DNA from 3 places in the Pseudomonas canadensis genome. Region 1 is predicted to be linked to each of the others. Evidence: riboswitches for the same ligand, from Rfam matches in the RefSeq annotation. Region 1 holds a riboswitch; each other region holds the start of a gene.
What was found. Region 1 has a riboswitch for cobalamin ahead of RB216_RS10410 (TonB-dependent receptor plug domain-containing protein). Riboswitches for the same ligand answer to the same signal wherever they lie in the genome.
Positions count from the first base shown of each region.

Region 1 (3,388 bases):
CGATCTGTGGCCGCAACTGCGTATACAGCGCATGGGCCTGGGCCTTGTTGTCGTCGATCACCAGTACATCGTCCTGACCCTTGAACCACTGGTTGTCGCTGCCCACCACCAGCACATGGCCGCCTGGCAATTCAGCCTTGCCTTCGGCTTGCACGCCCCAATCGGTAAAGCCCCAGTAGTCATTGTGATTGCGCACATTGCGGCCGCCATTCGCGGTGTTGTCGATCCGTGTATAACGCGTGTCCCAATCGTTGATATGGCCCTTGACGAAGTAGCTCAAGCGCTCGTTGATCGCCTGTTCGAAAGTGGCCGTGGCGATCTGTTGCACGCGGTCGTTGGTGGTCTTGTAGTTGTTTACCGGCCGCGCGAAATCAAGGTTGGCATCGGCATATTGGTAGAACAGCTCCAGGCGCGAGTCATCGCCAAACGACTGGATGGCCTTGGTGCCTAAGGTGGTCACTTCGTACGAGCGTTTTTTGTCGCTGACGCGGCCGCTGTAGTCGCTGTTGCGAAACGGCTGGTAGCCTTCGGAGGCGTTGCGGCTGACATACGCCAGCAGGCCGAGGTCTCCCCAACCGTTGGTGAAGATCTTCTCGACCCGCGCATCGCCGGTGGTGCCGCCGAAGGTATCGACTCCCAGGTTCACTTCACCGGACGTCTCGCGGGTCTGCGGGCTGCGCGTGACGATGTTGATTACCCCCGATACCGCCTGGGTGCCGAACAGCAGGCTCTGGCCGCCCTTGAGCACTTCGATGCGCTCGATGGCGTTGGCCGGCAGCGTGTCGAGGTACAGGCCGCCATACAGGCGGTTGTTCAGGCGTACGCCGTCGAGCAGGATCAGCGTGTCATCGTTGCGCCCGCCCAGCAGGGAATAGGTGCCGTAGTCGAATGGGCCGTTTTTCGGCGCCACGTAGAGGCCGGGGATGAACATCTGCATCACCCGCGTCACGTCGGCGGCGGGGCCGGCGCGTTCGATCTGTTCGCGGGTGACGATCTCCACTTTGCTGCCGTACTGGGCCATGGCGGCGACGGTGGTGGATTCCACGGAGGGGGCGGAGACGATCTGCTGGTTGAGTACCAGGGTGTTGTCGTCGGCCAGCAACAGGGGGCTGAACAGCGAGCCGAACAAAGGGATCAGGGAACGTCGAATCATAGTCTTCTCGAAAGTATCTTCGCAGAAGCACGCAGGAGAAGGCATCGCGCACACGCCGACACCGGCCCATGCCCGCCCACCGCAGGAGTTTGCCTAACAGAAATTCCAGGCCGGTCTCCGGGCTCTCGCGTATGGATCCCTTCACCTTCCCATGGCGCGCAGGCCACAGTGGTGTGTCGAAGGGGTCACGCGAATACCGTTGCGGGGGCAGCACCGGACTGGCTCAAAGAGCGTACCGGTTTCCCGTTTCACCCCAAGCACGGCGGCAGGGGGCACCTGAAACAGGGCGGCATCTGAACATTCGCATGACCGTTCGTCAACTCCGTCATCCAGGATTCTCAGGCTTTACTTGCCAGCAAGGGGGCGGCGCGGCATCGGCACCGCCCAACTCAATACCCACCTAGCGCTGAACAACAAATTCGAATCTAAGATCAAGTACCTTGGGACCCTGCGCGGTTGCTTCGGTTATGCGTTCGACCACACCCTGGTCTACGGCACGGCTGGTCTGGCCTATGGCGAAACCAGCCAGAACGTCGACATGTTCGGCCCCACAGGCAATACCCAGTTCAGCGACGACCAGAGCCATTTCAAGATGGGTTATACGGTGGGAGCTGGTATCGAACAGGCCATCCCCAAGAACCTGTCGTTCAAGACCGAATACCTGTACTACGACCTGGGTGAAGACAAGCTGAACGTCGCGGTGATTCCGGGCATCGGTGGAGCAGGGACTGGCTATGATTCCAAGTTCAATAACCATGGGCAGATGTTACGCGTCAGGTTGAACTGGAAGTTTGACTGACGTTGGAGCCTCAGGCGCAGAGGCTTTCAGCGTGCATCGGACGCGCGGGGCGGTGTTGATGGAACTCGCCCTGTCGCGGCTTGCGGTTTTTGCGGGTGTGGACCGCGTTCCAGATCGTGAAGTCGAACTGTGTGGCGGAAACGACATTTTCCTGGATCAGTGTGATGGGCGGCGGGGTGGCTGCATTTGAGTAGTGAGTATTCAGCGTGACCTCTAGTGTGTCCTTGTCTCGGTAACCGCTGAGTAGGGGGATTAGCGTGAAGGCATGATCGACACCTTCGGACTCGGTCGGTGTGCCGGCGAACAGTACGATTCCGACATAGACCTTGCGATCGTTCAAGCTGAACATGCACGGCCGGCACTGCGCGATGGACTCTCTCAGCAAAACTCTGAAAGGTGTACCCTCAAGGACACCCAGCGCCAGCAGCGAGTGGAGCTGGACGTCTGTTTCCAGCTGCAATATTTTCTTCTTCGCGCCCACATAGAACGCTGACCAGAAGAAAGGAATAACCAGGGCCGTCAGCCCGACCTGTATCAGGAAAACCCATAGAGTGCCGTTTTTTCCGTTGGCAATATCAAGTTGCACCAATAGCGTGCCCAAGTAGCTGCTGTAGTCTGTTGCAATGACATGACCCATGATCGGGACCGCCTGCTTTGACACTGCCAGGACGGCTGCGGTCAGGAGGGTCGAGACAATCAGGCAAGCCATCCCCATTCTGGCCACCTGCAAATAGAGCAGTTGCCCTTGGAAACGGTGCAGGCGCACATAGAAGAAGGGGTGCCTGATGCAGACCATGTATCCGCTGACCAGTAATGGGACGATGATCAGCAAGCCCATGAATGATCAGCCTCCATTTTGCGTACTTGGTGCAGGGCGTCCTTGTAACCCTGTGACTCCAAGACTTCGGCGGCATCCAAGCCGATGCCTCCGTATACGACTTTCCAGGTTTTACGGGACTTGACCTCTTTCGCACGCTCCCACTCATCCTGGGTCGGCTTCCCAAACAGCAAATGCAATAACGACATGGCGACACCCTCGAAGAGAAGTAGCCATTTTTATAGCAAGGGAGAGGGACCCTAACCATTGATGGCCGCCTTGCCACTGTCGCCAGTTCCCGTAGGAAACGTCTCCATTTGTATGAGCTGCCTAAAATGTCGGCGGTGTAATTACCCAGATCACCACGGTTTCTACCTTGCCAGGATTGCCGTATCGATGGGGCTCACGGCTGGCGAAGCTGAAACTGTCACCGGCCTGCAGCAGGAAGTGTCGCTCACTTACCCACAACTCGAACTGGCCGCTCAGTACGTATCCCGCTTCTTCGCCTTCATGGCTGTAGTTCTGCTGGCTATACGTACCCGGCGGGAAGCTTGATTGGAGCATTTCCAGTTGGTGGTTGGGCAACGGCGTCAGCAATTGGTCGACGATGCCGTCCTCG
Region 1 covers NZ_CP133298.1:2,217,952-2,221,339, forward strand. The annotation lists gene RB216_RS10410 (TonB-dependent receptor plug domain-containing protein) at 1-1,153, opposite strand, end outside; cobalamin riboswitch at 1,245-1,448, opposite strand; gene RB216_RS10415 (outer membrane protein) at 1,503-1,952, shown strand; gene RB216_RS10420 (hypothetical protein) at 1,963-2,790, opposite strand; gene RB216_RS10425 (hypothetical protein) at 2,778-2,978, opposite strand; gene RB216_RS10430 (helix-turn-helix domain-containing protein) at 3,100-3,388, opposite strand, start outside.

Region 2 (3,388 bases), 2.3 Mb from region 1:
CCGCCTCCCCTGCCGCTTCCCACAGCAAGCGGCGACTTTCCTGCTCGCCCACCATCCACATGTCCAACTGATACACCGGCGCACCGCTGGCGCGTTCGTGGATCATCGGGTCAAGGAAATCCGGACCACATTTGAACACGCGCACCTTGCGCCCCAGGTTGCGGTGCAAACGGGCCAGCGCGGCGGTGACAGTGGTTTTGCCCTGGCCGGACGCCGGTGCGGCGATCAAGACGGCCGGGCAATGACGGGGCTGATTCAAAGTTCGACGCCCTTCTGTGCCTTGATACCGGCCTGGAACGCGTGCTTGAGCATGCCCATTTCGGTGACGGTGTCGCCCATTTCGATCAGCTCAGGCTTGGCGCCACGGCCGGTGACCACCACGTGTTGCATCGGCGGGCGGGCTTGCAGGTCGCTGAGTACCTGGTCCAGGTCGAGGTAGCCGTGCTTGAGGGCGATGTTCAGCTCATCAAGTACGACAAGACCAATAGAAGGGTCCTGCAGCAGCTCGCGGGAAACCGCCCAGGCGGCTTCGGCAGCGGCGATATCGCGCTGGCGGTCCTGGGTTTCCCAGGTGAAGCCTTCACCCATGACATGAAAACGCACTTGCTCCGGGAAGCGGCGGAAGAACAACTCTTCACCGGTGCTGTTACGCCCCTTGATGAACTGCACCACGCCGCACTGCATGCCGTGGCCCATGGCCCGGGCCAGCATGCCGAACGCGGAACTGCTCTTGCCTTTGCCGTTGCCGGTCAACACCAGCAGCAGGCCGCACTCGTTCGGGGAATTGGCGATGCGTTCATCGATCACGGCTTTTTTGCGCAGCATGCGCGCCAGGTGGCGTTCGTCGCGGTCGGGGGAATCGGTCATGGCAGCTCTCCGTTGGGGCTGGACAAAAACGGCGGGCAGGAAAAAGAAAAAACAGACAGCCAAGCATCGCCCACCGTGATGCTGTTGGATGTTGCAGGCCGGTCTCCGGGCTCATGAGTGACGCACGTCTTATAGACACGCAGACCGACGCTGCGCCTTCCCATATCGCGAGCGATACAGTGGCAAAAGGCAGCGTCTTGACTCATTTACCGTTGCGGGGGCAGCGCCGGAATCGCGGCAGCACTGTGTACAAGTGCGCTCACTCACCGGCTTCCCTGTTTCACTCCGTCGACCCATGGGTCACAGAGCACCTGGAACAAGCGGCGAAGGTTAGTGGGTTGGGGGTGGAGCGTCAATTAAACCCACCACAAAACCAATGTGGGAGCGGGCTTGCTCGCGAATGCGGTGTGTCAGTCAGCACATTAACAAACTGACAGACCGCATTCGCGAGCGAGCCCGCTCCCACATTTGGATCTCTGCCAATTCAGGGATTCCGCGCCAGATTCCCCGGTAATACGCGCTTGGCGCTCAGGTAGGCATTCTGCCAATACGCCTTGGACAAGGTGTCCAACTTCACCGTACCGCCGGTTTGCGGCGCGTGCACAAAGCGGCCTTCACCGACGTAGATGCCGGCGTGACTGACCTGTGAACCGCCGCCTGTGGCGAAGAACAGCAAGTCGCCAGTCTGCAGATTTTGCTCGCTGACATCCTGCGCGCGCATCACGATCAGTTCACGGGTGGTACGCGGCAGGGAGATGCCAGCAGCATCGCGGAAGACAAACCCGATCAGGCCGCTGCAATCAAACCCGGAGTCCGGTGTATTGCCGCCCCAACGGTAAGGCGTGCCGACCAGGCCCAGCGCGCGGAAGAGTACGTCTTCAGCCGCAGGCGAGAAATTCTGGGTGGAATAGTTGAACACCGGCTTGGGTTTAACCGCTACAGGCGCGGGCGGTGGACGACTTGCGCAGGCGCTGAGCAGCGCGGCGCAAAGAATAAGGATCAGGCGGGCCGAGGTCGACATGGGCAGAACAATCCTGGTCTGGATGCGGCTTTCGCTGCCGAACGCTGAAAACCAGAACGCGCAAGCAAAGCTCGCGCGAACGGATTACAACAATGTCCAGGGATTCTAGCGCTTACACGTCAAACTTCAAGTATCACTTTAAGTTTACTTGCTAGCGGTAACCGTCGTCGGGGCCATGGCGAGTGCGCGCTTGGCTTCGATGAAAGTTTTGCTCCAGTAGCTATCACCCAGGTTGTCGACTCGGACACCGCCACTGCGACGGCTGCTGGAGTGGATAAACTGGTTATCGCCCAGGTAAATACCGGCATGGCTTACACGACCACGACCCGCTGTACTGAAGAAAAGCAGATCACCCGGCTTGAGGTTGTTGCGCGCGACCAACGGTGCATCCACGTTGATCATTTCGCGGGTGGAGCGCGGCAGATTCATGCCCGCTTCTTCGCGAAACAGGTAGCCGATAAAACCGCTGCAGTCGAAACCTGCTTCAGAGGTGCCGCCGAAACGGTAACGGGTACCGATCAGGGACATGCCGCGTTCGAGGATGCTGTCGGCAAGAACTGGGAGCTGGTAAGGCTTGCTACCGGAGAAATTGGCCAGTTCTTTTTCCGTTGCCAGCTCTTCTTCATAAACAGAAGCAGACTGTGCAGCAACGAATTTTGCCTGATTTTGAACCTGTGGTTTTTGCTGTTCTGCCACCTGTTGAGGGTGGGAGGCGCAACCAAACAACAGGGTAACGAGTGCGAGGGGCACGAGGGGTGCGAAGCGATTTAGCATGGGCACGACCGTGGCTGATATGTAAAGAAGACGAGACTATGCCCTCTATCACATCGATTTGCAAATTCAATCGTGATCTATGTGACTTCTTGTTTGGACTATGACATCTAAGCCCTTAACACCCTATATCTGCCTTTTGCGTAGCCAAACCGGCTCAAACGCAGGTTTTCTGGCGCCTGGAATTTGCCGAAAGCCGTGAAAACAGCTGGCTGGCTACCAACCCAAGGTTTCTTTCAAGAAGGGAATCGTCAGCTTGCGCTGGGCCTGCAAGGAAGCCTGATCGAGCTGTTCGAGCAGGTCGAACAACGCGCTCATGCTGCGCGTACCGCGGGTGAGAATAAAATGCCCGACTTCGTCGGTGAGGTGCAGGCCGCGACGGGATGCACGCAGTTGCAAGGCACGCAATTTGTCTTCGTCGGACAGCGGGCGCATTTGGAAGATCAGCGCCAGAGTCATGCGCGACTTGAGGTCGGCCAGCTTGATCGGCAACTCGCGCGGCGAGGTGGACGCGGCAATCAGCAGGCGCCGGCCACTGTCACGCAAGCGGTTGAATAAGTGAAAAAGCGCCTCTTCCCACTCTGCCTTGCCAGCGATGGCTTGCAGATCGTCCAGGCACACCAACTCGTACTGCTCAAGATGGTCGAAGATGCCGATTCCGCGATCCATCAGCTCAGCCAAGGGCAGGTAAACCGCCGGTTCGCCCATCTGCTCGAAACGCAAGCACGC
Region 2 covers NZ_CP133298.1:4,529,214-4,532,601, forward strand. The annotation lists gene RB216_RS20920 (cobyrinic acid a,c-diamide synthase CobB) at 1-259, opposite strand, end outside; gene cobO (cob(I)yrinic acid a,c-diamide adenosyltransferase) at 256-867, opposite strand; cobalamin riboswitch at 947-1,197, opposite strand; gene RB216_RS20930 (C40 family peptidase) at 1,352-1,888, opposite strand; gene RB216_RS20935 (C40 family peptidase) at 2,033-2,662, opposite strand; gene hda (DnaA regulatory inactivator Hda) at 2,876-3,388, opposite strand, start outside.
Region 2: it holds a riboswitch for cobalamin, as region 1 does, so the genes downstream of both, cobO (cob(I)yrinic acid a,c-diamide adenosyltransferase) here and RB216_RS10410 (TonB-dependent receptor plug domain-containing protein) in region 1, are expected to answer to the same signal.

Region 3 (3,388 bases), 2.0 Mb from region 1:
TAGGGCGGGATCAGGCAGAAAATCGGATTGCGATGCGGCTGACGAACACACATTGGCTGGCTCCATTTGGCAGGTGACAACGTCCGGGTCATCGATTCAGGATAGCCCCCAGGGGTTAACGCGTGTCATCAATTGTCATTAACCTATGTTGCAGTCGTGTTTATCCAAGGAGGACTGACTGATGCCCGCACGTAAAACCAAAATCGACCTTTCATACCGCCCCAGGCTCGCTGACCTGCGCCCGTTGATCGCACTGAGCCCCACAGTGCTGGAGGCACGGGCGGCGACGCCACGCGTCACCCCAGCCAGAGACTTGAAGGACCGACGCGGCTACGCCGAGGACTTTCTCGGCAGCTTCGGGGTGCCCTGGCCCACGGTTGAAGATACCTTGGCGGGGGATGCACAGAAGCGCCTGGACTACACGCACTTCTCGATCACGATGTCACGCGCCAAGCGGCTTGCGCTGTATGTGGGCGTCAACATCGATGGTGGTCAGCACGTCGACATCATTCGCAGCAACGACACCTGGGCGTATGACGGCCGCCTGCCCATCGATGCGCAGGTGGGCGAAGCGCTGTATGCCAGCAATGGCCTGGATCGCGGCCACCTGGTCCGCCGACAAGACCCCAACTGGGGCGACGAGGCGCAAACCGCCAACTTCGACACCTTCCATTTCACCAACTGCTCGCCGCAGATGAGCGGGTTCAACCAGAAGACCTGGCTGGAGCTTGAAGACTACATCCTCGATAACACCCAACGCTGGAAAGCCCGCGCCACAGTGTTTACCGGCCCGGTGTTCGCCGACGACGACCGCGTGTACCGAGGCGTGCAGATCCCCAAGGCGTTCTGGAAAGTGGTCGCCTACCTCAGCGACAACGGCAAGCCTAGCGCGAGTGCCTACATGATTGACCAGAGCCGCGAACTGGGCCAACTGGACCTGGTGTTCGGCCAACTCAGGACCTACCAGCGCAGCGTAATCCAGATAGAGCGCCTGACCGGCCTGCGCTTCGGCAACCTGGCCGACTACGACGGCTTCAGCAACGAAGAGCGCGCCACCGGCACGCGGATTGAAGCGCTGATACAGGGTCCTGAAGACATTCGACTCTGACCGACGCTTCACATATTGAACTGCGTCACACCCAACGCCAACCACGATGCGAAGCGAGCCGCTCTGGCTCTTGATCTTGATCTGGCTTTTGATCTCAGGCGCCCCGTCAAACACGCTGGCCGAACGCAGGCTTGAGTCCGTGGGTAACCCGGCAGGACGCCGGGTTAGCCGTCAGGCCGCCTTCGCAGGCAAGCCAGCTCCCACATTCTGGATCACGGGAGTAACAGTAAGATTGCAGCCGGCCGTCAAGCTGCCAGCGCCGTACCCCGCGTGGTGTAGATACCTGCGCCCTTTGGCCGCCCCCTCATTGCGCATTGATGTAATGAAACTGCGCCTGCGACTTCTCAACCGCCGCACGCACGTTTTCCTTCTGCGCATCGGTGCCCGAGTAGTAAATCTGCAGACCCTTCAAATCCTGCCCTTCGACGGCTTTGCCGATCACCGCAACGTCGACCGGCGTGCCAGCCCCCATGATTAAAAAGAACACATCGCCCAAGCGCTTGGTATTCAGCAATTCGCCCCTGAGGCTGGCAGCGTTTTGGTCGCCGGCCATGGAAATCGCCAGGGTGTCGCCGAACATACCGCTTTTGGGGATGCTCATCGTGTGCAAGCGAAGCTTGTCTGAGTCGGCCGGCATCGACTTGACATAGGCGGTGGTGGCCTCGTCGAGAATCTGCTGTTCGGATTTACCTTGCGTGGCACAACCGGCCAGGGTGGCGATAAGGACGAGCGCGACAAATGATTTCACGGTGTATTCCTTGTGATAAAGCGATCCATGGGCTGAGCATCATAGGAGCCTCGCCGCCAGAGAGCTACCGTTGAGTTCACGGCCTCCCGTTCAACCGCGTGATCGACTACCATACCGCGCCGGTTCCCGAACGGGACTAATAGGGAATCCGAAGCGCGGTACACCCGTGCCAATCGGAACTGCCCCCGCAACTGTAGGTGCTGAGCCTGCTCCCTGATGCCACTGGACCTTGTCCGGGAAGGCCGGAGCCTGGCGACGACGCATCAGTCAGGAGACCTGCCGGCCCAAGCTCAATTACTAACCGGCGGGGTGTCCGGGAAGGACATTCTTGCTGTCGCTCTCGCAGCGCTTAAGGGTGTATTTCCGAATGGCACGCACGGTTCACTCGGAGATTGCCCCATGCTGCCACGTGTTACCGCCCTGCTCGCTGGCCTGGGTTTCTGTGCCCTGGCCCAGGCCGCGCCCACTCACTATCCGTTGACCGTGGAAAACTGCGGCAGCCACCTCACCTTCCAGCAAGCGCCGGCCCGCAGCGTGACCATCGGCCAGGCCGCCACCGAAATGCTCTACGCCCTGGGCGTGGGCAATAAAGTGGTCGGCACCTCGCTGTGGTTCAACAGCGTACTGCCACAGTACAAAGCGCAGAACGACAGCATCGAGCGCCTGGCCAACAATGAGCCAAGCTTTGAGGCCGTGATCGCCAAACGCCCGCAACTGGTGGCTGCCGAGCTGGAATGGGTGGTCGGGCCGCAAGGCGTGGTTGGCACCCGCGAGCAATTTCATGAGCTGAAGATCCCCACCTACCTGTTGCCTTCGGACTGCGAAGGCAAGGACAACCTGGTCGGCGCCGACGGCACGCGGCTGGAGCCGTTCCGTATCGAAACCATTTATAAAAGCATCAGCCAACTCGCCGAGATCTTCGACGTGCAGGCACGCGGCCAACAGCTGAACGAAGAACTCAAGGCGCGCCTGGCCAAATCCGTCGCCACCGTGCAAAGCAAGGGCCTCAAGCAAGCCAGCGCCTTGGTGTGGTTCTCCAGTTCCGAGATGGCCAGCGACCCTTATGTGGCCGGCCACAAGGGTATTCCGCAATTTATGCTGGAAACCCTCGGCTTGCATAACGTCGTACAGTCCGACGAAGAGTGGCCCGCCGTCGGCTGGGAAACCCTCGCCAAGGCCAACCCGACCGTGCTGGTGATCGCGCGCATGGACCGCCGCCGCTACCCCGCCGACGACCATGAAAAGAAACTCGCCTTCCTGCGCAGCGATCCGGTGACCCGCAACATGGACGCGGTGAAAAACAACCGCATCATCATCCTCGACGCCCTTGCGCTGCAGGCCAGCATCCGCACGTTCGACGGCCTTGAACAACTGGCCACGGCCATCGACGGCTACGATCTGCACCCATGAATACCAGCGTGATCCACACCCTACTCGCCCTGGCCCTGCTATTAGCCGCCGTCCTCGCGGGCGTGGCCATCGGCGAAACCGCCATCTCGCCGCACGTGGTACTGCAGGTACTCGCGAACAAA
Region 3 covers NZ_CP133298.1:4,234,216-4,237,603, forward strand. The annotation lists gene RB216_RS19555 (M4 family metallopeptidase) at 1-53, opposite strand, end outside; gene RB216_RS19560 (DNA/RNA non-specific endonuclease) at 182-1,108, shown strand; gene RB216_RS19565 (hypothetical protein) at 1,413-1,856, opposite strand; cobalamin riboswitch at 1,960-2,154, shown strand; gene RB216_RS19570 (ABC transporter substrate-binding protein) at 2,256-3,266, shown strand; gene RB216_RS19575 (FecCD family ABC transporter permease) at 3,275-3,388, shown strand, end outside.
Region 3: it holds a riboswitch for cobalamin, as region 1 does, so the genes downstream of both, RB216_RS19570 (ABC transporter substrate-binding protein) here and RB216_RS10410 (TonB-dependent receptor plug domain-containing protein) in region 1, are expected to answer to the same signal.